One region of the Cytobacillus mangrovibacter genome, then DNA from elsewhere that is predicted to be linked to it. Evidence: riboswitches for the same ligand, from Rfam matches in the RefSeq annotation. Region 1 holds a riboswitch; each other region holds the start of a gene.
The links. A riboswitch is a leader RNA that binds a small molecule or an ion and turns the genes downstream of it on or off. The one in region 1 is predicted to bind cyclic di-GMP.

Region 2: linked by a shared signal. The riboswitch ahead of ACFYKT_RS20540 (methyl-accepting chemotaxis protein) and the one ahead of ACFYKT_RS13340 (anti-repressor SinI family protein) in region 1 are both predicted to bind cyclic di-GMP.
Region 3: linked by a shared signal. The riboswitch ahead of ACFYKT_RS19825 (EAL domain-containing protein) and the one ahead of ACFYKT_RS13340 (anti-repressor SinI family protein) in region 1 are both predicted to bind cyclic di-GMP.
Region 4: linked by a shared signal. The riboswitch ahead of ACFYKT_RS13875 (sensor domain-containing diguanylate cyclase) and the one ahead of ACFYKT_RS13340 (anti-repressor SinI family protein) in region 1 are both predicted to bind cyclic di-GMP.

What each region holds. Positions count from the first base shown of each region.
Region 1 covers NZ_JBIACJ010000006.1:279,677-285,213, forward strand. The annotation lists gene ACFYKT_RS13315 (TasA family protein) at 1-71, shown strand, start outside; gene ACFYKT_RS13320 (hypothetical protein) at 144-1,013, shown strand; gene ACFYKT_RS13325 (hypothetical protein) at 1,074-1,286, shown strand; gene ACFYKT_RS13330 (anti-repressor SinI family protein) at 1,383-1,553, shown strand; gene ACFYKT_RS13335 (DUF5658 family protein) at 1,600-1,920, shown strand; cyclic di-GMP riboswitch class I at 2,209-2,302, shown strand; gene ACFYKT_RS13340 (anti-repressor SinI family protein) at 2,332-2,481, shown strand; gene ACFYKT_RS13345 (hypothetical protein) at 2,678-3,097, opposite strand; gene ACFYKT_RS13350 (helix-turn-helix domain-containing protein) at 3,241-3,564, opposite strand; gene mnmH (tRNA 2-selenouridine(34) synthase MnmH) at 3,718-4,776, opposite strand; gene ACFYKT_RS13360 (DUF1128 domain-containing protein) at 4,895-5,122, opposite strand; gene ACFYKT_RS13365 (low molecular weight protein-tyrosine-phosphatase) at 5,526-5,537, shown strand, end outside.
Region 2 covers NZ_JBIACJ010000018.1:42,539-48,075, forward strand. The annotation lists gene sstT (serine/threonine transporter SstT) at 1-481, opposite strand, end outside; gene ACFYKT_RS20540 (methyl-accepting chemotaxis protein) at 826-2,517, opposite strand; cyclic di-GMP riboswitch class I at 2,631-2,721, opposite strand; gene ACFYKT_RS20545 (DUF4180 domain-containing protein) at 2,894-3,259, opposite strand; gene ACFYKT_RS20550 (DUF2085 domain-containing protein) at 3,294-3,623, opposite strand; gene ACFYKT_RS20555 (hypothetical protein) at 3,653-3,943, opposite strand; gene ACFYKT_RS20560 (M48 family metallopeptidase) at 4,057-4,764, opposite strand; gene ACFYKT_RS20565 (Gfo/Idh/MocA family protein) at 5,129-5,537, opposite strand, start outside.
Region 3 covers NZ_JBIACJ010000016.1:40,610-46,146, reverse strand. The annotation lists gene ACFYKT_RS19845 (zinc-dependent alcohol dehydrogenase) at 1-226, opposite strand, end outside; gene ACFYKT_RS19840 (spore coat protein) at 245-613, opposite strand; gene ACFYKT_RS19835 (spore gernimation protein GerQ) at 630-875, opposite strand; gene ACFYKT_RS19830 (PilZ domain-containing protein) at 1,103-1,567, shown strand; cyclic di-GMP riboswitch class I at 2,229-2,316, shown strand; gene ACFYKT_RS19825 (EAL domain-containing protein) at 2,420-4,933, shown strand; gene ACFYKT_RS19820 (response regulator) at 4,977-5,537, shown strand, end outside.
Region 4 covers NZ_JBIACJ010000007.1:77,911-83,447, forward strand. The annotation lists gene ACFYKT_RS13865 (molybdopterin-dependent oxidoreductase) at 1-1,600, opposite strand, end outside; gene ACFYKT_RS13870 (MATE family efflux transporter) at 1,813-3,174, shown strand; cyclic di-GMP riboswitch class I at 3,460-3,544, shown strand; gene ACFYKT_RS13875 (sensor domain-containing diguanylate cyclase) at 3,624-4,805, shown strand; gene ACFYKT_RS13880 (methionine aminopeptidase) at 4,864-5,076, opposite strand; gene ACFYKT_RS13885 (NADPH-dependent FMN reductase) at 5,270-5,537, shown strand, end outside.

The sequences.
Region 1 (5,537 bases):
TACAAGACTTAAAACTTAACTTAGAGTGGACGTTTGAAGGTAGACAAACCGCTGGGGAAGTAAGAAATTAATTTATTAATAAAAAGGTGGAGAATTGCTTCTCCACCTTTTTAAGATAATATAAATCGTAGGTGAGGTATGCCATGATTAATCAAGGTTTACTTTCAAAACTAATAAAATTGTTATTAATATTATTAATTTTTTCATTTGTATTTATCGAACAGATAGGTGTACTTGCTGAAGAAAAAGAGATAGATATAAATACAAATCCCAATGGGTATTTTTTTGAGGTTGGAAACCTAAAACCAGGTGACTGGATGCCAAGAGATATCACTATTTTAAACGAAGGTAAACGCGATTTTAAATATACGGCATTTATAGGTAAGAAAAAGTCAGTTAAAGGATTATTTGAAGAGTTAGATTTACTTGTTAAGAAGGATGAAGCTATTTTGTTCGAAGGCAAACTGAAAGACTTCGCTGGATTCACACCAAGAAATCTCGCAAAGGGTAACAGTGAAACTGTATTCTTTCAAGTAACAATGCCATACGAACTTGGGAATGAGTTTCAAGGCTCTGCAGCTGAGGTGGAAATTATCTTTCAGGCCGAAGCATTAGCTGACCCTGTTGATCCAAATCCAGATCCAGATCCAGACCCAGACCCAGACCCAGACCCTAACCCAAATCCAAACCCTGATCCAGACCCAGACCCAGATCCAGATCCAGACCCAGACCCAGATCCAGATCCAGACCCAGACCCAGACCCAGATCCAAATCCTGATCCGGTTGATCCAAATGATCCAGGAGAACCAGGTGAACCGGGTAATCCAGTGGACCCAAATAATCCAGATGTAGAGGTTACAAATCCAATTGTCGTATCTCCAGAAATGACAGATAAACTTTTACCTAAAACAGCAACCAATACTTACAACACTCTCCTAATCGGTGGACTGCTTCTATTTACTGGGAGCATGCTTTTCGTGTTATATTTCAGAAATTTACGTCGTAATCATTAATTGAAGGCCTGAGGAATAGACTATTTCAAAGGCCTTATTATTTTATAAAGGTGGTGCCTTATGTATCAGAAAAATTGTGATCGATGTTGTCGTCCATCATTTAGCAGCAGTGAAAGGGGAGAATGGCTGTGTCCGGTATGTGGGCATAATTTGACCTTGTATCCGTTTTTTGATGCGATGACAATGGAAAGAATAAATGTGAAGGTGCCAACTTTCCGAAAGAAAATGGAGAAGTACCGCAGTGGTTCTGTTTATTTAAAAGCAATAAAGTAATAATGGATTACTTTACTAAAAAATATCGAAAGAATTTTCATGTGCCAGGGGATATTGAAATATGAAATAAATGAATACATATTTGGGGGGAAGAACGTGGTTGAGGCAAAGGCAGAATTCACTGAAATAGATCAAGAATGGCTGCAGTTACTTAAAGAAGCAAAGAATTTAGGAATAGAGAAAAGTGAGGTCTTAGATTATTTAAATAAGGTTAAAGATATACTACTCGAAAATAAATCACATAGTGAAAGTAATCCAAGTATTTAAGTATAGATATCTCCATATGTACTGAATGAAAAAAAGGATGATCTATTTGAAAAAGGCCTTTTCTTATCTAGCGATCTTAAACTTATTTGATGGTGCTATTACTTTTATTGGCCTTCGCTACTTACTGATAAACGAAGGAAACCCATTAATGAATGATTTATACGAAGCAAATCCGCTATTCTTTCTCGGGTATAAAGTGCTGCTCTCCGGTTTTCTTTACATATTAATTCGATTTAATAAATTACCCACTATTCGTCTTGTAAAGGTTTTGACAACTGTAGCCTCTGCCTTGTATACGGCTGTTATTGTTCTGCATTGCGTATGGGTTACCCCGATTATTCTTTCCCTTTTCACCAGCAGATTCTAGTGTAAACAAAAAAGTATGTCAATGACATTTAAAGTAAAGTTTAATATTTTGTAATAAAAGTTTCGACGGGCTTCGCTATTATTTTATTAGAATTATGAATGGAGCATGGTCTTTTGACCTACATAACTCCTACTTTTTTAATATCCAATATTTTGAATTTGTAGGGAAATGTCGATTGTTGGCTAACAATAGTTGAATATAAGTTTTCAGAATAGACAAAAAGTAACACCGAGAGTGATTTGAATCATATACAATTTACATATAGAGTAAATGATCTATCTAAATAGACACAGAAAAAGGCAAACCTATTGAAAGATAGGGACGCAAAGTCACAGGTCTAAGGTATAGTGGAATAAAATACTAAGATGGCTGGATTGCCTGGAATACGATACGTATTTTGGGGGGAATTATGTGGTTGAGATAAAATCAAAAGTTGAGGGAATTGACACAGAATGGGTGAAGCTTATGGTAGAAGCGAAGAACCTGGGAATAGAGAAAGAAAAGATCAGAGAATTTTTAATGAAAAATAGTGTCAAACAAATGATTATAGAAGGTCGTTAATTGAATAGGAGATCAAGCTAAGTATTTCTTTGGGGGTCTTGTACTTTCAGGAAATGCTTTTTATTTTGAAGAAAGTGGCCAGAGCTCAATTGCTATGAGCTCTAGCACTCTTATAGCAACATAAATTTCATAAGTATATGTGGAAGAAAGCTCACTAATATAAAGGACGCTGATGAAGGAGTGGTCTGGGGGTTGGCTATTCTTTTAAAAGGCGTACCTCTTCTCTAATCTTCACGATGTCTCTTTCATTGTGAACAGTCTTGTCCCAAACATAGTCCTGTTCTGCCTTAATTACATGAAGCATGTTCATAATCTCTTTATGCTTCGTTTCATTCTCAGTACGGATTTTCCCCTGTTCAACTTTCAGTTCATTGATATCTTCGCGCATTTTTGCCTGTTCAACTTTTAGTTCATTAATGTCATCACGCATTTTTGCCTGTTCAACTTTCAATTCATTAATGTCATCGCGCATTTTTGCCTGTTCAACTTTCAATTCATTGATGTCTTCTCTCATTTCATTGATGTCCCCCCGCATTTCATTCATATCTTCCCGCATGCCACCAACCATCGTAATTAAAGTCGATAACATTTCTTCCATCCGATTAAAATCACTCATTCTATTGTCACCTCCTTTTCAACACAATCTTACCTTATTCCCCGAATGAATGCTATTGTTCTGGAGAACAAATATAGTGAAGTCTCCCAAAATAAAAAAGCACGAAAAACCCATGATCGATAAGTTTTCGTACTTCGTATTTGTTATTTATTCTGATCAATTCTCCATCGATTAAATTCCAGAAACTCGCGAAATTGTTCCTTTGAAACACCAGAATTCATTGCTTCTTGTACAATTTTCATCCATTCTGAATCCAGATCATCTTTATTTGGCTGCTCATGTATTAAATGATCGACAGGTACATTAAGTACAGCTGCGATTTTCTCGAGAAATTGTATGGAAGGATTTGTTTGTAAATTTCTTTCCAACGAACTTAAATAAGACTTGGCTACGCCAGCTTGTTCGGCAAGTTCGGATAACGACATTTTCTTTTCTTTGCGAAGTATTTTTACGCGTTCACCGATCATCCAATCTCACACACCTTATTATTATATGTAATACAATCATATCAAAAAACAATAGAAAGTTCCATATTAAGAACAATATTGTTTGGAAAATGATCATATTTTAGCACATAAATCAAAATGAATGGTAATAAATAGCTCAAAAAAAGCAGCAAATCATTTACTAAATGCTTCTTTGGATGCGATTACCTTCATAATTTCTTTGATTGCATCATGTGTATTTTCTGCATCAATATGGAGGAATGGTTCTTTATACTCCATATGTTTATGTGTATAACGTGGATCGTAGTAATCTTCAAGTAATATTTTGATTACTGATTTGTAATTCTGAGCGGTGGCTTCTTCATCTAACAACTCAATAATTTCACGGTTCTTCAGGCGTTTTTTAATAAAGGCTAAACGTTCAATTACTTTCTCATAGAACCAACCTTCTTCAAGATAGGGCTTAACATAGTCTTGGTAAATTCGCTCAACACGTGAGGGAATGGAAGCTTGTAGATTAAGATTCATGCCCTGTTGTTTTCTTATTAATAGCTCATCAGGCAATACGACCTTGCCAATTCGTTTGCTCTCTGCTTCGATTAGGAAAAAGGATGAATCTTTGATTTCAGATAGAGATTGAAATAGAAGGGAATCAAATGTTTTTTGATTGTTGCCAGGAAACAATCCGAATGTACCAAAAATAGATCCTCGATGACCAGCTAGTCCCTCTAAATCAATGACTGGCAATCCTTGTTCTCTTAATCCCTTTAATATATCCGTTTTTCCAACACCTGTCATGCCGTGAAGGGTAATTGCTTTGTCGGGCAGCATGGTTGGTATCTTTTCTAAAATATATTGACGATACCCTCGATACCCTCCGATTAATCGTGGCAGGGAAATCCCTGCAAAAGCCATAAAGGTTGCGACTGCCTTGCTTCGCATGCCACCTCTCCAGCAATAGATGACTGGCAAATGGCCATTCTCATGGAGTTCTCTAATTTGCCCTAGCATAGAAGGGATCTTTGGAGAAACAATTTCCATTGCTCTCCATTTTGCTACATCTGAACCTTCTTGTTTATAAATTGTTCCGATCATTGCTCGCTCTTCATCTGTGAATAAAGGGATATTGACGGCTCCGGGGATTCGAAACTCCTTATATTCACCAGGAGACCGCACATCAACAGGAACTGCATTATTCAGTTGGAGCAACTGATCAACAGTTATTTCTTTCATATTGTTTCCTCCGAAACTTAACGTATAATAAGTAGTTTAACTGATTTTAGCAGAAGATAAAATGATAAGAAGTTACCAGCAAAACGAAAAACAGCCCTTAAATCTAGGCTGTTTTTCCTTACTTATTCTTTCTAAGATTTCCAAGTTCCTCTACTAATGCTTGCATTTCATTTGGACTGAAGGAATTCTTTTTCATCACGAGATCATAAATGTCTTTTAATTCTTCGTACATTTCCTCATCAAAATGTGATGGTTTAATGGCACCTAGGTTTAAGACTTTAAGTTTATCTTTAATTTTTTCGATCATGTACTCAACGTTTTCTGTTGATTTCTTTGTTAGCTCCATCTATGGATCCCCTCCCCAAACTATCTTATTCCAATTGGATTAAAAATAGTATTTCTTTTTATTTGATTGTTTTTGCAAACATGGCTAAATAATATGTAGTTGGTAGAGGTTGATTTGCGCTCCAGGTGCTCGCTTTCCGCGGGGTGGGCGGTGAGCCTCCTCGGCGCTAAAGCGCCTGCGGGGTCTCACCTGTCCCACTCAGCCCGCAGGAGTCTCGCACCTTCCGCTCCAATCAACCAATTTTTTTTGTGAATCTTTTTCATTTATACAACTTATTAATAAAGTACAAACTTTAGTATTCCCATCTTTCCATTTTCTTTGTGAAATGTCAACTGAAAGTATGGATATTGGTTGCAGAAGATGGCGTTATGGATGAAAATAATGGGAAGGAGGAGTGAATGAAATGATTAAAGTG
Region 2 (5,537 bases), on a different contig from region 1:
CATTTTTCAAAGCCAAACCAAGAAGAATCGCCCAAGCTAATATACCGATATAGTTGGCGTTAAAAATGGCCTTCACTGGATTATCAACAATGTTCAGCAATAAAGTTTTAATAACCTCAACCACACCGCTAGGAGGAGTCACACCTTCTGCACCCTTCACAAGCGTTAAGTTAACTGGAAAAATAAAACTTACAAGAACAGCGATTAAACCTGCTAAAAAAGTTCCTAAAAGATAAAGAATAATAACGGACTTCATATTCGTTTTCTTGCCACTTTTGTGCCCAGCAATAGCTGACATAACCAAAAATAGTACAAGCACTGGTGCAATGGCTTTCAAAGCACCTACAAATAATGAACCAAAAATAGCAACAGGCTTGGCTACTTCTGGGATAACTAAAGCCAAAATAATACCGATAATTAAACCAATGATGATTTGTTTGACTAAGCTCACTTGATTCCACTTTTTGAATAAGCTCTTCATAGATGTTCCCCCTTAGTTAAAATTCTGATATTGCTAACAATTTGTGTATATTGATTCATTTAATTAATTGACACCCTCAGGGTATTCCACCCTATATGGACATCTGTCTTTTATCTATGAATTGTATTATACTTTCTTGCTTAATATATTACAATACTATTATTTAAATTAAGATTATTATAAATTAATAGAATATTATAAATGTATTAAAGAAAATATTATTTGTCAAATAGTATTTTGCCTGTATTCACTATACTAATAACATTTGACAAAAAGGAATAAAAAAACGCTATCTCATTTACGATGAGTAGCGCTTGTTTTTAAGACTATCCAATTAGTTGGGATCAAATTGTAAATCGTCGAATCAAACCTTTTAAATCCTCAGCCATTTTTGCTAATGTGGATGAAGACGCAGTGACTTCTTCCATTGATGCCAACTGTTCTTCTGAAGCAGAAGCTATCTCGCCTGTACGGCCAACAGCCCCTTTTGCAATTAGTGAAACTTCGGCAATAGAGGAATTGACCTGTTCCACGCTTGCTGACATTTCCTCTGAAATAGCAGATAACTCTTGAACTTCATCACTTACATTCTCAATTGATTTCATAATGAAGTCGAACGTTTTTCCAGTGTCCTGTACTAAATCCATTCCTTCATTGACCTCATTTGTATTTTTGTCCATCATATCAGCAACTCGCACCGTATCATTTTGAATGACATGTACAAGGTTAGCAATTTGGGTTGCTGATGCTCGTGACTGCTCAGCCAGTTTCTTCACTTCATTTGCAACAACAGCAAAACCTTTCCCATGTTCACCAGCTCGAGCTGATTCAATTGCAGCATTTAAAGCTAATAAATTCGTTTCCTCTGCTATTCCCGTTATCATATCAATAATCTGACCAATCTCTGCTGATTTACTATTTAATTCTTTAATTACTTTGTTCGTTTCATCGGTAGAACTATTTATTGACCTCATTTGCTCGATTACTTTTATAATCGAATCATTGCCAACAACGGCTTGTTTTGTCGTATCTGATGCCGATTCAGCCACAGTTGCCGTTTTTTCCGCTACTCGCTGAATCCCCAAAGCCATCTCATTCACTGCTATCGCACTATCTTCTGTATTTTTCCCTTGTATTTCGGATCCGCTAGCAACCTCCTGAATGGCAGTTACAATCTGCTCGGTTGCCGCATTCGTTTGCTGTGCACTAGCAGTCAATTCCTCAGCAGAAGATGCAACCTGTCCGGATGTATGATCCACCTGTACAATTAATTCCCTTAAATTATGGGTCATTTGATTAAATGAGTCTGCTAATTGACCAATTTCATCTCTATTCTTGATCTTGATATCATCCAATCGCAAATTTCCATTAGCAATTTGCTCGGCCGATTTTGAAATTTGCTGAACAGGCTTGGAGATTATTTTGCTTAAATAGATGGCAACAGCGATTCCAATAAGATATGCAGCTAGGGAAATAACAACTAATAAGGTTTTCATGTGCGTGATTTGATTCGATTGTTCCTTACTCATTTCTTTAAATGACAATTCCTGATTAAGAAGGGCCTTTTCAACATTTTCAGCTACCCTGCTAGAGATGGCATTTCCTCTTATTTTCATTAATCCTGTAATCTTATCCAATTGTTCCGTCTTTTTATATTCAATCGCCTCTAAAGCTACTTCTCGGTATTGCACTTCTACTTCAATTAAATCCTCGATTATCTTTTGTGCCTTTGAATCAATCTTTAGACTTAAAAATTCTTTTGAACTTTTTACAAACTCATCATGTGATTGATTAAAACGCTTGATATTGGTTTCATCTGCGCTAATAATAAAACCACGCAAAGCAATCTGTTCTGATAAAACGGACTCCTGCATCTCAGAAACAAGCTTATTTTTTTGAAGGCCTTCATCAATGGCTTCGGCATAATTTCTGTTAATAATATCGTACTGATAATAGGAACTAGTTGAAATGATCGCTATTAACATAATAATTGAAATAAAACCGAGCAGTAATTTTTTTCTTACACTTATCCTCATTATTTTGTTTCTCTCCCTATTAATTATTGTCATGGTCAAAGCTGTGATATTAACCTAATTCACACAAAAATAACCCTTCTAAATAGAAGGGTCTAGTAATGAAAACAATTGTTTTCAGCAACTGGCTGGCATAGTATATCAATCCATACTTTAGCCCCTGTAGTTTTGCGTCTCTATTTTTCAATAGATTTGCCCCTTATTAATTATCTAATTCCTTATTACTATATAAAAATAATAATATAGGTATTTATGAATATTAGCAAATAAAACTTGTACGAACATCTGCCCACACCTAAATATTTGATTGATTAAATTGTTCCGCATACCTCTTTGTCGAATTGTTTATTTTAATGTCCATAAAGAATTGAATTATGAATTAAACATTCATCATTTTTTCTATCGCCTTTTCTTCATCTGGAACAAAAAATACATCCTTACCATTGTTACACTCATAAATAAAATCCTTCAAACTCTTACTTTCATAATTAGAAAAGTCACCAACTATTGCAAATTTAACATGATAAGTAACAAATTTTTGTAATATTTCTCCTGCAAGTCTTGTTTTTAAGTGAAAAAAGTCCTCACAAATTGCTGATTTATTTATAATTATACGATTGCAGCCTGATTCATACTGTACTGTTGCCATAAAATCCAAAGCCGACTGAACATCATTAATTAGGATTTCATTAGATTTTACAACAGCAATACCTATGCCATTTTCTGTTATTGCAGTTATCTCCATAATTATCCATCCTCTCTCAATAATCTTTATAGCGCTATATAAAGAATTGAACAATACTCCAAATCATAATGGAAATAAATAGTGATTGCCCAATTCCAAAAAGAATGCCGGTTATAAAACGAGTAGGGTTAGAACTCTTCCTCCACTTCCATTTCTGTGTAAATCCATCTATTACAAGAGGAACCGCCAAAATAATTGGGACCCACAAAGGTACGACCATGTGAAAAGCTAAAGCAATCGGTGTAAAAAGATAGCCAAGCAGCATTGCAAAGCATCTTGTACATAGGGGCATGGGCTTCCCTTTGAAGTGAAGACATCTTTCAGGTATACGATGACACGGGACAGTCATCAAAAGCTCCCTCATTGTTTTTTTCCTCCCTATTGTTAGGTCAATCAATTGGGACTACAATCACAATCAAATCCTTTATCTCCATCACAATCACAGTCCATTTTTTTCATTGATGATAGACTTGGACAATTCATTACAGGAATATCACAATCCAAACAATCCGAAATCCCGCTATCTTTTTTACGATTTCTTTTTCGATAATAATGAATCAATAATATGAGTACAATTATGCCCGAACCTAATAGAATGCCTCCTATTATATAAGAAGATTGTACAAGCAGAACGATTCCCGACAAAAGTAAAATAAGCGAAATGGTTAATCCGATAAAAAACATGTACTTCCTCCCTTATTTATTTCTCTTGCTCTTTCATTCAATACCTATCAAATCGTTTAATTCCTAACCATTATTATCATTTACTATTAGAATTCATTGGGAATTATTTTATACTAAACAGTCATTTTCCAATTAGATAAAGCTAACCAATTCTCCTTGTCTTTATAATCAGGCATGATACTTCCAACAAGGCGCCAGAAGGAGCGGTCATGATTCAGATGAACGAAATGGCACATTTCATGAACGACTACATAGTCAATTACTTCACGAGGTGCCATCGCCAACCGCCAATTAAAAGTTAACTGCCTCCTTGAATCACAGGTTCCCCACGTAGTTTTGCTATCTGATATACGGATGGAACGCGGTTTTTCCTTAAATTTGTTTTGATAGGAGGCAATACTCTTCTCCACTAATGACTTACATTGTTTGTAATAGAATCGTTTTAAAGCTTGCTTTATTCTTTCATCCTCAAGAAGCTTCACATATATATGCAATGTTTCTCCCTCAAACACGACATGGTCTTGCGTTAGATTTATATCTTGGAAAATCTTTATTGGGAAGCTGTTTCCTAAATAAAGAAAATTCTCTCCATGCTCATAGACCTTTTTCTGTAATCCCTGCTGCCTATCCTTCATTTCTTTTATCTTTTGCTGAATAAGATCCCACTTTTCCTCTAATACTTGAAGCACTCTTTCATCAGGCGTCTTTTTCGGAGCCTGGACTTCCACATTTCCATAGCTATCTATCGTCATTCCTATTGTAGTTCGGTTTTTGTACTTTATTTCAAATCGTATTGTCTCACCTGAATAGGTATGTAACATCATGTTACCCTCTCTTTTTGGTTGCCAGCCCTTTTCTGATCTTAAACCAATTAACTACGGTCTCCTATTCATAGGCTGTTTCCGCAAACATTGTTGCTTTTACTTGAGTGAGTAAAGGTTGATTTCCGCTCCAGGTACTCCCTTTCCGCGGGGTGGGCGCTGAGCCTCCTCGACGCTAAAGCGTCTGTGGGGTCTCAGCTGTCCCACTTCTCCCACAGGAGTCTCGCACCTTCCGCTCCAATCAACCAACCTTTTCTGTGAATGATTTGCATTCACTCAATATATTTATAAAACAATATTCATTTATAAACAGCCTTTTCATATTCCGGTGATCCGCCAGTCAGTTTAATTATCTTTAAGTCCTTCACATTTTCCTTAGCTGTTCTAGGACTTGTTGAGCCTTGTATCCCACTTCAAAATCATAAAGTTCTGCATCTTGGCCATTAACTGCTTTTACTAGTTCATTAATCAAGTTTTTCGGAGTTATGTTTTCAAACAAAATTCCCTTGAGTTCTTCACCGAATTTACCACCTCTTAATTGGTTCCAATTTTCAAGAGATAAAATGCCTTCTGAGCCGTATGCTGTAAAGCCAATATACTCATTTCCGGCAATTTGGCTTAATCCCTCGATTAAAATTGGTGTTCCATCTGCCAGTTCAGCTGTAGCGATAATGCCCGTCTCACACTTTTCCGGATTATCCGGTAATTCTAGATGGGTTTGGATATTTTTTACCTCACCAAAAAGCTTTAAAGTTTGCTGGATAAAATGAACG
Region 3 (5,537 bases), on a different contig from region 1:
CCTTAGTCACACCTGGACCAACTTCTTCGACGATTCCCATTGGTTCATGGCCGATAACATAGTTTTCTTGCAGGTTAGGAATCATGCCATGAATTAAATGTAAATCAGACCCACATATAGCTGTACTCGTTACTTTAATAATCATGTCATCTTGTTTTTCAATCTTTGGATCTGGAACTTCTTTAACTACAACATTTTTTATACCTTGATATGTTACTGCCTTCATGTTATACAGCCTCCAGTGTTAGTGATCATCAGGTGTCCGGTCAAACATACCTTTTCTATTGGTCTCAACCGGGAATAGATTCATTTTGCCAATCATCAATGTATTGTTGGCAGAGAGTTGATCTAGTTTATACTGTTCACTTAGTTCGTATGGATGGAACCATTTTTTATTAATCATTAGTTCTGTAATTTCTTGGTGCATGGCAATACCTTGCATTAACTGTGTTCGTAAGAGGGTTCTAACATCAGGTGATGCAGACTCTGTTAATGCGACTGCAATATTCCGGACACCTTCTTTGGCACGAAGAAGGAAATCCATTGCAAATGTGGTATCAGCTAGCTCGGGTACATGTAACGAGTTTATAGGGTCTAAATAGTCATTATTCAATGAATTATACTTCCTTTCAATTTATTATTGGTGTTGGCCGGTTTTGAGGAACAGGAGCTTCAAAAGGTGCACGTTGATAAACTGCCTGTAATTCTCCAAGCGCTAGAATGGATTGTTCAACATCTTTTTGCATTAGTGCTCTCAAATCATGATCAAATACGAGTCCTTGCATTAGTTTTGATTTCGCTAAGCAAAGGGTTTTAAAATTGATAACTTCATGTAAATCTAATGATTCATGATCTGCTAATTTTTGATTGTCCATTTTTGGTTCCCTTCTTATTGATTTATTTATACAAAGGTATATTTCCAAATTCAAAATAAAATTATTATAAATTTTTTGCAAGAAGATGGATATATGACAACCTCCCTCTTTAAAGGTATGGAAGGAGTATTTATTCCAATTACAGATCCTGAATTATCCGCGAAATAGTAAATCTTGTATTCTATGGATATAATCCGATTTTATACTCTATTTTTCTGTGAAAATAAATCCCCCCTGGCCAACCCTGTATACTTTGGATCGGAGGTGGATATTCTAAAAATAACCTAAATATCGTTAAAAAGACTAGTCCAATTGAAAAGAGAAATTCTTATAGAATAAACCTTCCTAAAATAGAAAGTACTTTTACTCTAATGGAATTTGGTAATAGTTCTATAGGGAAATTAAAGAATAGGAATTTTAATGGAGTAATCGAGGATCTTAGTATTGGTGGTCTGAAGTTTCTAACGTCTTTTGAATTTCCTGTAAAATACAATATTATAATAAAAATTAATTTTACCTTCTACGGCGAATTATTTGATTTAAAAGGTAAAATCATGAGAAGAGAAGATTACATTAAAGGGAAATCAATTTCTTATGGTGTACAGTTTGTTGATTTATCTGTAAAAGACATAACAAGATTAAATTTAGCAATACACAATTTTCAAGTTGAAAATCGAGGCAAAATTGGTTGATGAATATTGAAGCCCTTTCACAATTGATATTCGTGCTTATATAAGAACAATAAATTGGGAATTTTCATATAGAAAATGATATTCAAAACCTTTTGACGTTTCTATATGGTAAATCCGTTAATAGCAAATTGTTAATTTCGTGGTCGTAACCAGGCTAGCAAATTGCTAACATTTTGCTAACGCAATCCAGTAAAAAATAGTAAAACCTCGTTAAAGATGTTACAGTCAGAATTTAACAAAACATTGATATACCGCACTCTACACACACTAGGTTAAAGATATTACACACTCTCACCTTAGGGGCGGCATGATGTAATCTGCCCGTCAAACCCTTGACATAAGGATCGGTTAGCAACACGAAAGTGGAATGCTAACCCTGAGAATTTTAACAGAAGCATCCCACAATTTGACCAAAACTTATGGGATGCTTCTATTTTTATTTTTTAAGTTTCAACGAAGATTTATTCAAACATTAAATAGAAATTAAATATTTACAAATCCCCCGGTATACCACCTTCGGCATAATTTTCCCAAAATTGACAAAATCATTTACTTAATATTATTCGTATAGTATAAATGAATTAACAAGGTAATAGGAAGAAGTGCTTAAGGTAAAAAGTAAACAACTGTAAACTGTAGTTTTACAAAAACTATTAGAACTAAATTATTTAGGCAAACTTATTGAAAGATAAGGACGCAAAGCTACGAGTCTAAAGTCTCAAAGGGACAATGATAGTCGGGTTGCCAGTAAAAAGTAAACATAGAAGTAAATGTTTATTTAAGGCTACCCATATAGGTAGTCTTTTTTTTATAAGGAAATCAGACTTTACAGAGAGGAGTGGACACTTTATTTTGAAGAGCAATGAAAAAATTAATCTATTATTAGTTGATGATCGGCCTGAAAATCTACTGACTCTGGAAGCAATCATTGAAAGAGAGGAATATAATTTAATAAAAGCCTTTTCGGGTGAAGAGGCGTTAAAACACTTATTAAAATACGACTTTGCTGCGATATTATTAGATGTTCAAATGCCGGGTATAGACGGCTTTGGTACAGCGAAAATCATTAAAGCAAGAGAGAAGACGAAAAATATCCCCATTCTATTTATTACTGCCAATAATCTTGACTCCGAGCATATTTTTACAGGCTACTCAATTGGAGCGATTGACTATATTCTAAAACCATTTGATCCAGTCATCTTAAAGGCAAAGGTGGAAGGATTTGTTCAACTCTACAAAATGAAACAACTTCTTATACAACAAGCTGAAGATTTGACTGAAAAGAAAAGAGAACTAGAGAAGGCTAATTCAGAGTTGTCTAATATGACAGCACAGCTGCGAATTTCTGAAGAACTGGCGAATGTCATTAATGAGACTTCCATTGATTCGATGATCATTGTCAATCAGGATGGGGTTATCTTAAAGGTGAATCCCGCAGCGGAGAAGATGTTTAAAAAAGATAAAGCGGCTATTCTAGGGGAAAACATAACCACACTTTTCACAGGTGTTGATACGGAAGAATATATTAACAGTGTTCTATCAGCCGTTAATCATTTGAATAATTTCATAGGGTACGAGAAATTAGATGAAGTAATTCTTACATTAAAAGATGGAACGGCTTTTCCTGCTGAGGTTCAGATTGGCAAACGCTGGGTTCATAATCGCTGTTTTATTGCCTGCACGATCCGGGACATTACCAATCAGAAGCAATACCAGGAAAAGATCACTTATATGGCCTATCATGATGGTTTGACAGAATTGCCAAATAGAAGATTTTTTAATGATCAATTAATCTTAAAGATAAATCATGCAAGGCAAACCAATCAGACATTAACAGTTATGTATTTAGATATGGATCGATTTAAATATATTAATGATTCACTTGGTCATATTATTGGTGATAAAGTTCTTCAAGAAATTGCAAAAAGAATAAAAGACAGTGTGCAAACATTAGGTTTGGTTGCGCGGGTGGGCGGTGATGAGTTCAATATCTTATTGCCGAATACAGATAGAGAGCATGCCTTGGAAATTGCAGGAAAAATATTAGAAGTATTTAAAGCTCCATTTTATATTGATAGTTATGAGTTATTCATTACCGTGTGTATAGGAATCAGTATTTTCCCTTATGATGGCGGAGATGAACAAATGTTAATGAAAAGTGCTGATGCTGCCTTGTATCGTGCAAAAGAACAAGGGAAAAATCAATATAGAGTATATCATTCTGGAATGGACATCCAATCCTATCGATCCTTTATGCTGCAGAATGATTTGCGTAAAGCAATAGAACGTGAAGAGTTTACACTTGTCTTTCAACCAAGGGTAGACATTGATCAGGGAACAATAAAAAGTGCAGAAGCGCTGATACGTTGGGAACACTTAAGCTGGGGGACATTATCACCTTCTGAATTTATTCCTTTAGCTGAGGAAACTGGCCAAATTGTGAAAATTGGAGAATGGGTACTTAGAAATGCCCTACAACAAAGCAGTGCTTGGCAAAAGAAAGGGTTGCCGCCTATTCGTGTTGCTGTCAATTTTTCAGCACAGCAATTCTTGCAAAAGGATCTTTATGAAACGATAAACGGAATTCTGATTGAAACTAATTTTAATCCCGAGCTATTGGAAATTGAGATTACAGAGTCCATTCTAATGGGAAATCAAACAACTATAACAAAGACATTAAATCAGTTAAGAAAATTAGGTGTACACATTAGTATTGATGACTTTGGTACTGGTTACTCCTCGCTGAATTATTTAAGACGTTTTCCGGTCGATACCATTAAAATTGATCGGTCGTTTATTAAAGATATATCAACTTTACCTAAAAATAACATGTTAATCTCCACGATTATTTCATTAGCAGATAGTTTAAACATGTCAGTAGTTGCCGAAGGTGTTGAAACGATTGAGCAGTTAAATATTCTAAGGAAGTATAACTGTAAGGTCATTCAAGGTTATCTATTTAGTCCCCCTTTATCACCATTAGATTTTGAATCATTTTTACAAAAAAGTGAGGAGAAATTAAAATTCTATACTGATAATCAATCCGCGTCCATAGAAAGTAAAAATACATTAGAAAATAATGAAACATCGGTTATTGACTATAACAAAGAAGTCTTGAGTGCAGCACTTAATCATATTCAAACAGTCTATTCACTATCAACAAGAGAAATGGATGTTTTCGAGTTAATTGTGAAGGGACTTACGAATAAGGAAATTTCTGATAAATTATATATTAGTGAGCATACGGTTAAAAATCATATTACGCGGATTTTCCAGAAGCTCACAGTAAATGACCGTCTACAAGCAATGGCGAAAGTATATCAGACTTGTATCGAGCAAGGGAAAAATATCACATTCACAAAATAACTGAGTAAAAGTTAGAGGGAAAAAATGTTTAAGGAGCTAATCAATGAAAATTAGAATAAAATTATTCATGCTTCTCACTACTTTGCCCATCCTTATATTTATACTAATTGGTATAAGTTGGTTCCAGCTAAATAGCCTGCAGGATATGAGTGAAAAGACACAATCAAACTATGATTTATCTTTTATTGCCAGTAAAATTCATAGAGAAGTAAAAAATGAATCGATTAGTTTAAGAACGATTGCTTTACTTGATAAAAAAGAAGATATTAATCAAGGGTTATCCTTATTAGCCCAGCAAAGTGAGACAGTAAGACAAAACATTGCATTAATTGAAACCAAAGTTAATACGGAAAAACATAAAAAGATTACTGAGGATTTAAGAACTACAAACCAAAAATTTAATGTTTATAAAGATGAAGTCGCACAGCTTCTTTCTGAAGGAAAAAAGGGGGAAGCGATTGAATTAATAACGACAGATGGGACTGCCATCCAGGATGAATTTTTAAAAGTGATTACTGTTTTAACGGATATGTTTGAAAGTAACATGAATTCCTCCATGCAAACCTCTTTAAAAGAGTTTAGACAGCAAATAATAATAGGCAGC
Region 4 (5,537 bases), on a different contig from region 1:
TTCCGCTCGGAGTTGGGAGCTTTCCGGGGAATAATGGTTTTACATTCGCTTTTATATATTGCTTTTCAAGTAAGGTATCATAATTTATTCCATTTAGATAAGGATTGCTAGGATGATCAAGTGAAGTTGAGATCATTTCAGCTTCAGTTTCTTCGAAAACAGGATCATCGAATCCCATCCCTTTAGCTAATAAACGGAAAACATCCACATTGGATTTAGATTCATAATACTTTTCAATGACTGGCTGTTGTATTTGTATATAATGATGCCAGTAGGAAGCATAAAAATCTGTATTTTCGAATGAAGAAGTAGCTGGCAAAATGATATCTGCGTATTTTGCTGTTTCTGTCATAAATAAGTCATGAACGACGAGAAATAAATCATCCCGTTGTAAACCTTTTCGAACAAGACTCCCTTCAGGTGCGACAACGGCTGGATTACTGCTGTACACATACATGGACTGAATAGGAGGGTCTAATTCGAGTAATTTTTTGCCGATTTCATTCATATTGATAACTCGTGTATGTTTATTTTCTAATAAATCTGGCCGCTGCAAGTCTTCTTCATTATAAGCTAAAAAGCTGGAATTGGATTTGATGGCACCCCCACCCTTAACAAGCCATTGACCAGTTAAGGCGGGAAGACAAGAGATGGTTCGGGTGGTCATTCCTCCGTTATCATGATGCTGCAGTCCATTTCCGATCCTAATATAGGCAGGATTCGTCTTTCCGTACATTCGGGCTAGCTTATAAATGTCTTCTACAGGTACGCCTGTAATACTAGATACTGTTTCAGGGTCGTATTGAACGACATGTTCGCGAAGCTGTTCATGTCCGATTGTGTATTCTTGTAAAAACTGGTTATCGACCATATTTTCAGCAAATAAAATATGCATCATTCCTAATGCAAGTGCACCATCTGTCCCAGGCAATAACGGAATAAACCAATCAGCTAGCCTGCCTGTTTGGTTTTTATGGACATCTATAACGACTATTTTTGCCCCATTTTTTTTTGCCTTTTGTGCAAGAGCTACCTGATGCATATTCGTACTCACAGCATTAATGCCCCAGAAAATGATAAGCTTTGAATGAATCGTATCTTCAGGGTCGATCCCTAGATTTCCGCCCATCGTATATTTATAGCCGGTTGTTCCTGCTGCCTGGCAAATTGTCCGGTCTAGTTGTGAAGCCCCTAAGCGGTGGAAGAAGCGGCGATCCATTCCTTCCGCTGTAAGATTCCCCATATTCCCGTAGAAGCTATATGGCAAAATACTCTCAGGACCGGCCGTTTGAATCAGTTCTTTCCAGTGAGAAGTAATCGTTTGAATTGCTTCCTCCCAGCTTATCCGTTCAAATTTCCCTTCATTCTTGGTGCCTACTCGCTTCATTGGATATTTCAAGCGATTTTCGCTATGAATTCTTTCCTTCATATTTCGCACTTTATTACAAATATTCCCTTTGGTTACTGGGTGATTCGGATCTCCATCAACTTTTACAATTTTTCCGTTTTCTTTATGAAGGAGTAAGCCGCATTGATCTGGGCAATCAAGGGGGCACACAGATGGAAAAACACCATCTTGTTGATTTACAAAAGTGGTCATTAAACTATTCTCCTTTACCAGGTTAATCAGGTGCAAGAATACAATGTTTTAATATTGTTATTATCATAAGACAGTTTGAAAAAGACCGCAATCATTTATCATTATTAGAATCCTATTAAAGAGTGATAATTTACTTGAAAAGTAGGGTTGATAGAGTATGATAGATTATAACTATTTTAATAAGGAATATTTTATTCAAGGAGTCCATAGCTATGAACCAAACGTTTACTATTCAAGAAAAGATAAAGCAAACCTTCATCTTATTGGTTCCAATTCTGATCACTCAGCTTGGAATGTTTTCAATGGTGTTTTTTAATACAATTATGTCTGGCAAGTATCATTCATCTGCACTCGCAGGTGTTGCGATCGGGTCATCCATTTGGAATCCAGTATTTACAGGCTTAAGCGGCATTTTGCTTGCTGTTTCTCCCATTGTGGCCCAGCGTTTCGGCGAGAAGAAAACGGGGGAAGTTACGTCGATAGTGAAGAATGGAATTTATTTAGCGGTTGGGATTGCGGTTGCCGTTATTATTATTGGATTCTTTTTCTTAGATCCATTATTAACGACAATGAATCTGCCAGATCAAGTGCATGAAACAGCATTTAACTATTTGGTTGGCCTAAGTTTTGGGATTATTCCCTTTTTTACTTTTAATGTTCTAAGGTCATTTATTTATGCCCTTGGCAAAACTCGTGTTGTTATGGTTATTTTGTTATTGGCTTTGCCAATCAATTTATTTTTTAATTATGTATTCATCTTTGGTCAATTAGGTTTCCCAGAACTAGGGGGCGCAGGTGGAGGGTATGCTACTGCTATTACCTATTGGTTAATATTGGGGATGACGATATATATTATAAAAACGAAAGAACCATTTTCAGTTTACAATATCTTTTCAAATTCTAGAGAGTTTTCTTTAGATAAATGTAAAGAAATCCTGAAAATTGGTGTGCCAATGGGGCTATCCATCTTTTTTGAAACAAGTATGTTTGCGGTTGTAACTATTTTACTAAGTAAATATAATGTTAACACGATTGCGGCTTATCAAGCTGCTTTAAATATTGTCTCCTTCTTATATATGATCCCTATGAGTATTTCAATGGCCCAAACGGTCCTAGTTGGGTATGAGGTCGGAGCAGGGAGATTTAAGGATGCAAAAGCATATAGCTGGTTAGGAATCTATCTATCTGTTATAATAGCCCTCTTCACAGGATTGTTAGTCGTTCTGTTCCGCTATGAAGTGGCTGGATTCTATTCCAATGAAGCAGCCGTTATTTCTTTAACTGCCCATTTCTTAATTTATGCCCTATTCTTCCAAATATCGGATGCTATACAAGCAACGGCACAGGCAGCATTAAGGGGCTATAAAGATGTAAATATTTCATTTATTATTACACTAATCGCCTATTGGCTCATTTGTTTGCCAGTTGGATATATTCTGGCACATTTTGCCGATCTAGGTGCAACAGGCTATTGGGTTGGATTAACAGTTGGATTGCTTGCTGCTGGCGTTTGTTTGTCAATGAGGCTCATTTATATTCAAAAGAAGAAGTTTGTTAGCAGACAAGTAGGATAGGATAACGTGATAGGTAAAGGAAAAAGGTATTCACTTTAAATAGTTGAATACCTTATTTTCCCTTTAAAGCTTTGCATGGCTAAACTATTTGATTTTATGATAATATATATATTGGGATAAAATATAACTTCAAATTGACCTACAATAGTCGGAAACTAGAATAGGGAATCTTGAAAAAATTCTGCCTATTTCCCATTTTTTGATTGAAAATGAATTGACTATGGTTATTAAGAACTATATAGTAAAGATACAACCATTTTATGACTTTTCAGAATTCCAATTTAATTATAGAAAAGGCAAATTCATTGAAAAATGAGGACGCAAAGCTAGAGGGGCTAAAGTCATTAGACAATGCCAGCCAGCTACCGTGTATAACTATGAATGAGTTAGATTAATCGGTATTTGGTTAGTCTATTTTTTGTGAAAATATATCTTTGGAAGTGTTAAAAATGGGTAAACACAAGGAAAATATCCATCAAATCTTAGGGATCATTACAAAACTATTGAAAAAGATCGGTACAGAGAAAAATATTATCTCAGGGGATACCTATAAGGAAATTATTCGCACGGTCGGCGAAGATAGCGATAAACAGGTTGTTGAATCTTTACTATCACAATTACAAAAAGTAAATGTACAAATGGAAAATATGAGCTGGTTAAATAAGCATTACATCATTTTGCATGATTTTGCCCAAGTTTGCAGTAAAACATTGAATGAAGAAGTTCTGCTTAAAAAGGCATATGAAATGGTTTCTCAAGTAATGCCGACAGATTCCTTTTTTATTGCGTTATACACCGAAGGAAATCCACTTATTCACTTTATTTTTATGGTGGAGAATGGCATATTCTATCCACAAGATTATATAAAAATGGGGAATAATTTTACTACTAGAGCCATTACAACAAAAGAAATTGTTCATCCCCGGAAAGTAAGTCTTGATCAAACAGATACAACGTTTGGAGTAACAGATACAAAGTCCGGCATTTTTGTCCCCGTAATTATTGATGATCATGTAAAAGCAGTGATTTCTGCACAAAGTGTATCTGACTTTGCCTATCGAAAGGAACATGAAGAATTACTGCAAATTATAGGGAATCAAGTTATCAATTCAATAGAGACAGCAAGACTTTATGAGAAAATATATTTAATGTCACAAACAGATGAATTGACAGGATTGAAAAATCATCGTGCCTTTCATAATGATTTATCCAAGTTAATTAGCTCAGAAGGACAAGAAATTACCCTTATGATGATTGACTCTGATCGTTTAAAGAAGGTAAATGACAACTTTGGCCACGATATTGGTGATTTATATTTGAGGGTTTTAGCTGATGGGATCAAAAGTATTTGTGATGAAAATGTCGTAGGCTACCGCTATGCAGGGGACGAATTTATGATTATCATAAAGGGCTCTTCTCAACATAGAGTGGACCAAATTTATGAAGAATTAGCGGAATACTTAGCTCAGCATCCAATTAGAATTTCAGACTGTGAAATCACTGTTTCAATTAGTTCAGGTGTTGCAACCTATCCGATGAATGGTTCTTCTGTAGATACCTTAAAGAAATCTGCCGATCAAGCTCAATATAAAGCAAAAAAACAAGGCGGAAATCAAATGGTTACATCTTAAAATAGGGAGTGTCAACACCGAAAAGGGATGAATATCCTTTGTGGTGTTGACACTTTTCTTATTCAATCTGGTTTTCCCAATCTGAATATTGCCCGCTTCCGCTGCAGCCAGGACAATCAAATAAATTGGCATGGTAGGCATATTCGTTCCCAGGGTATACGGAAAATCCTCGGCCATAGCATTCTGGACATTTATTCTCCTCTTCCATTTGAGATACATGTTTTTCGTATCTATTTGCTCTCCACTCATTAAACGAATTCAATAGTCCCATACGTTTCACCTCAACTATCTTTTTCTTATTTTTTGTGAATAAACTTAAATTTATACATAAGTTGTTTTAATTCGCATTTATGAAGAAAAAGTGTATGATAATGTATAATTAGGTTATTATTGTTCGCATGTTGAAAATGAGCAATAAACATTTCCTGTAAAAAGAGGAACACCAAGGAAAGGAGATACTACGAATGAAAATACTTGGTATATCAGGTACAATCATAGGCGCAAAAACAGCCATATTAGTTGAGACAGTTCTAAAAAAAATGAAGGAAAAGTATCCAGATACAGAGATCGAAATGCTCGACTTGAGAGAGTATAATATTGAATTTTGTGATGGCAGAAATCCCGATCTTTATAACGATGACACGAAGAAAATGATTAAGATCATCTCAGATGCTGACTTTTACTTAATTGGATTCCCGATCTTTAATGGTTCGTTTCCGGCTCCATTAAAAA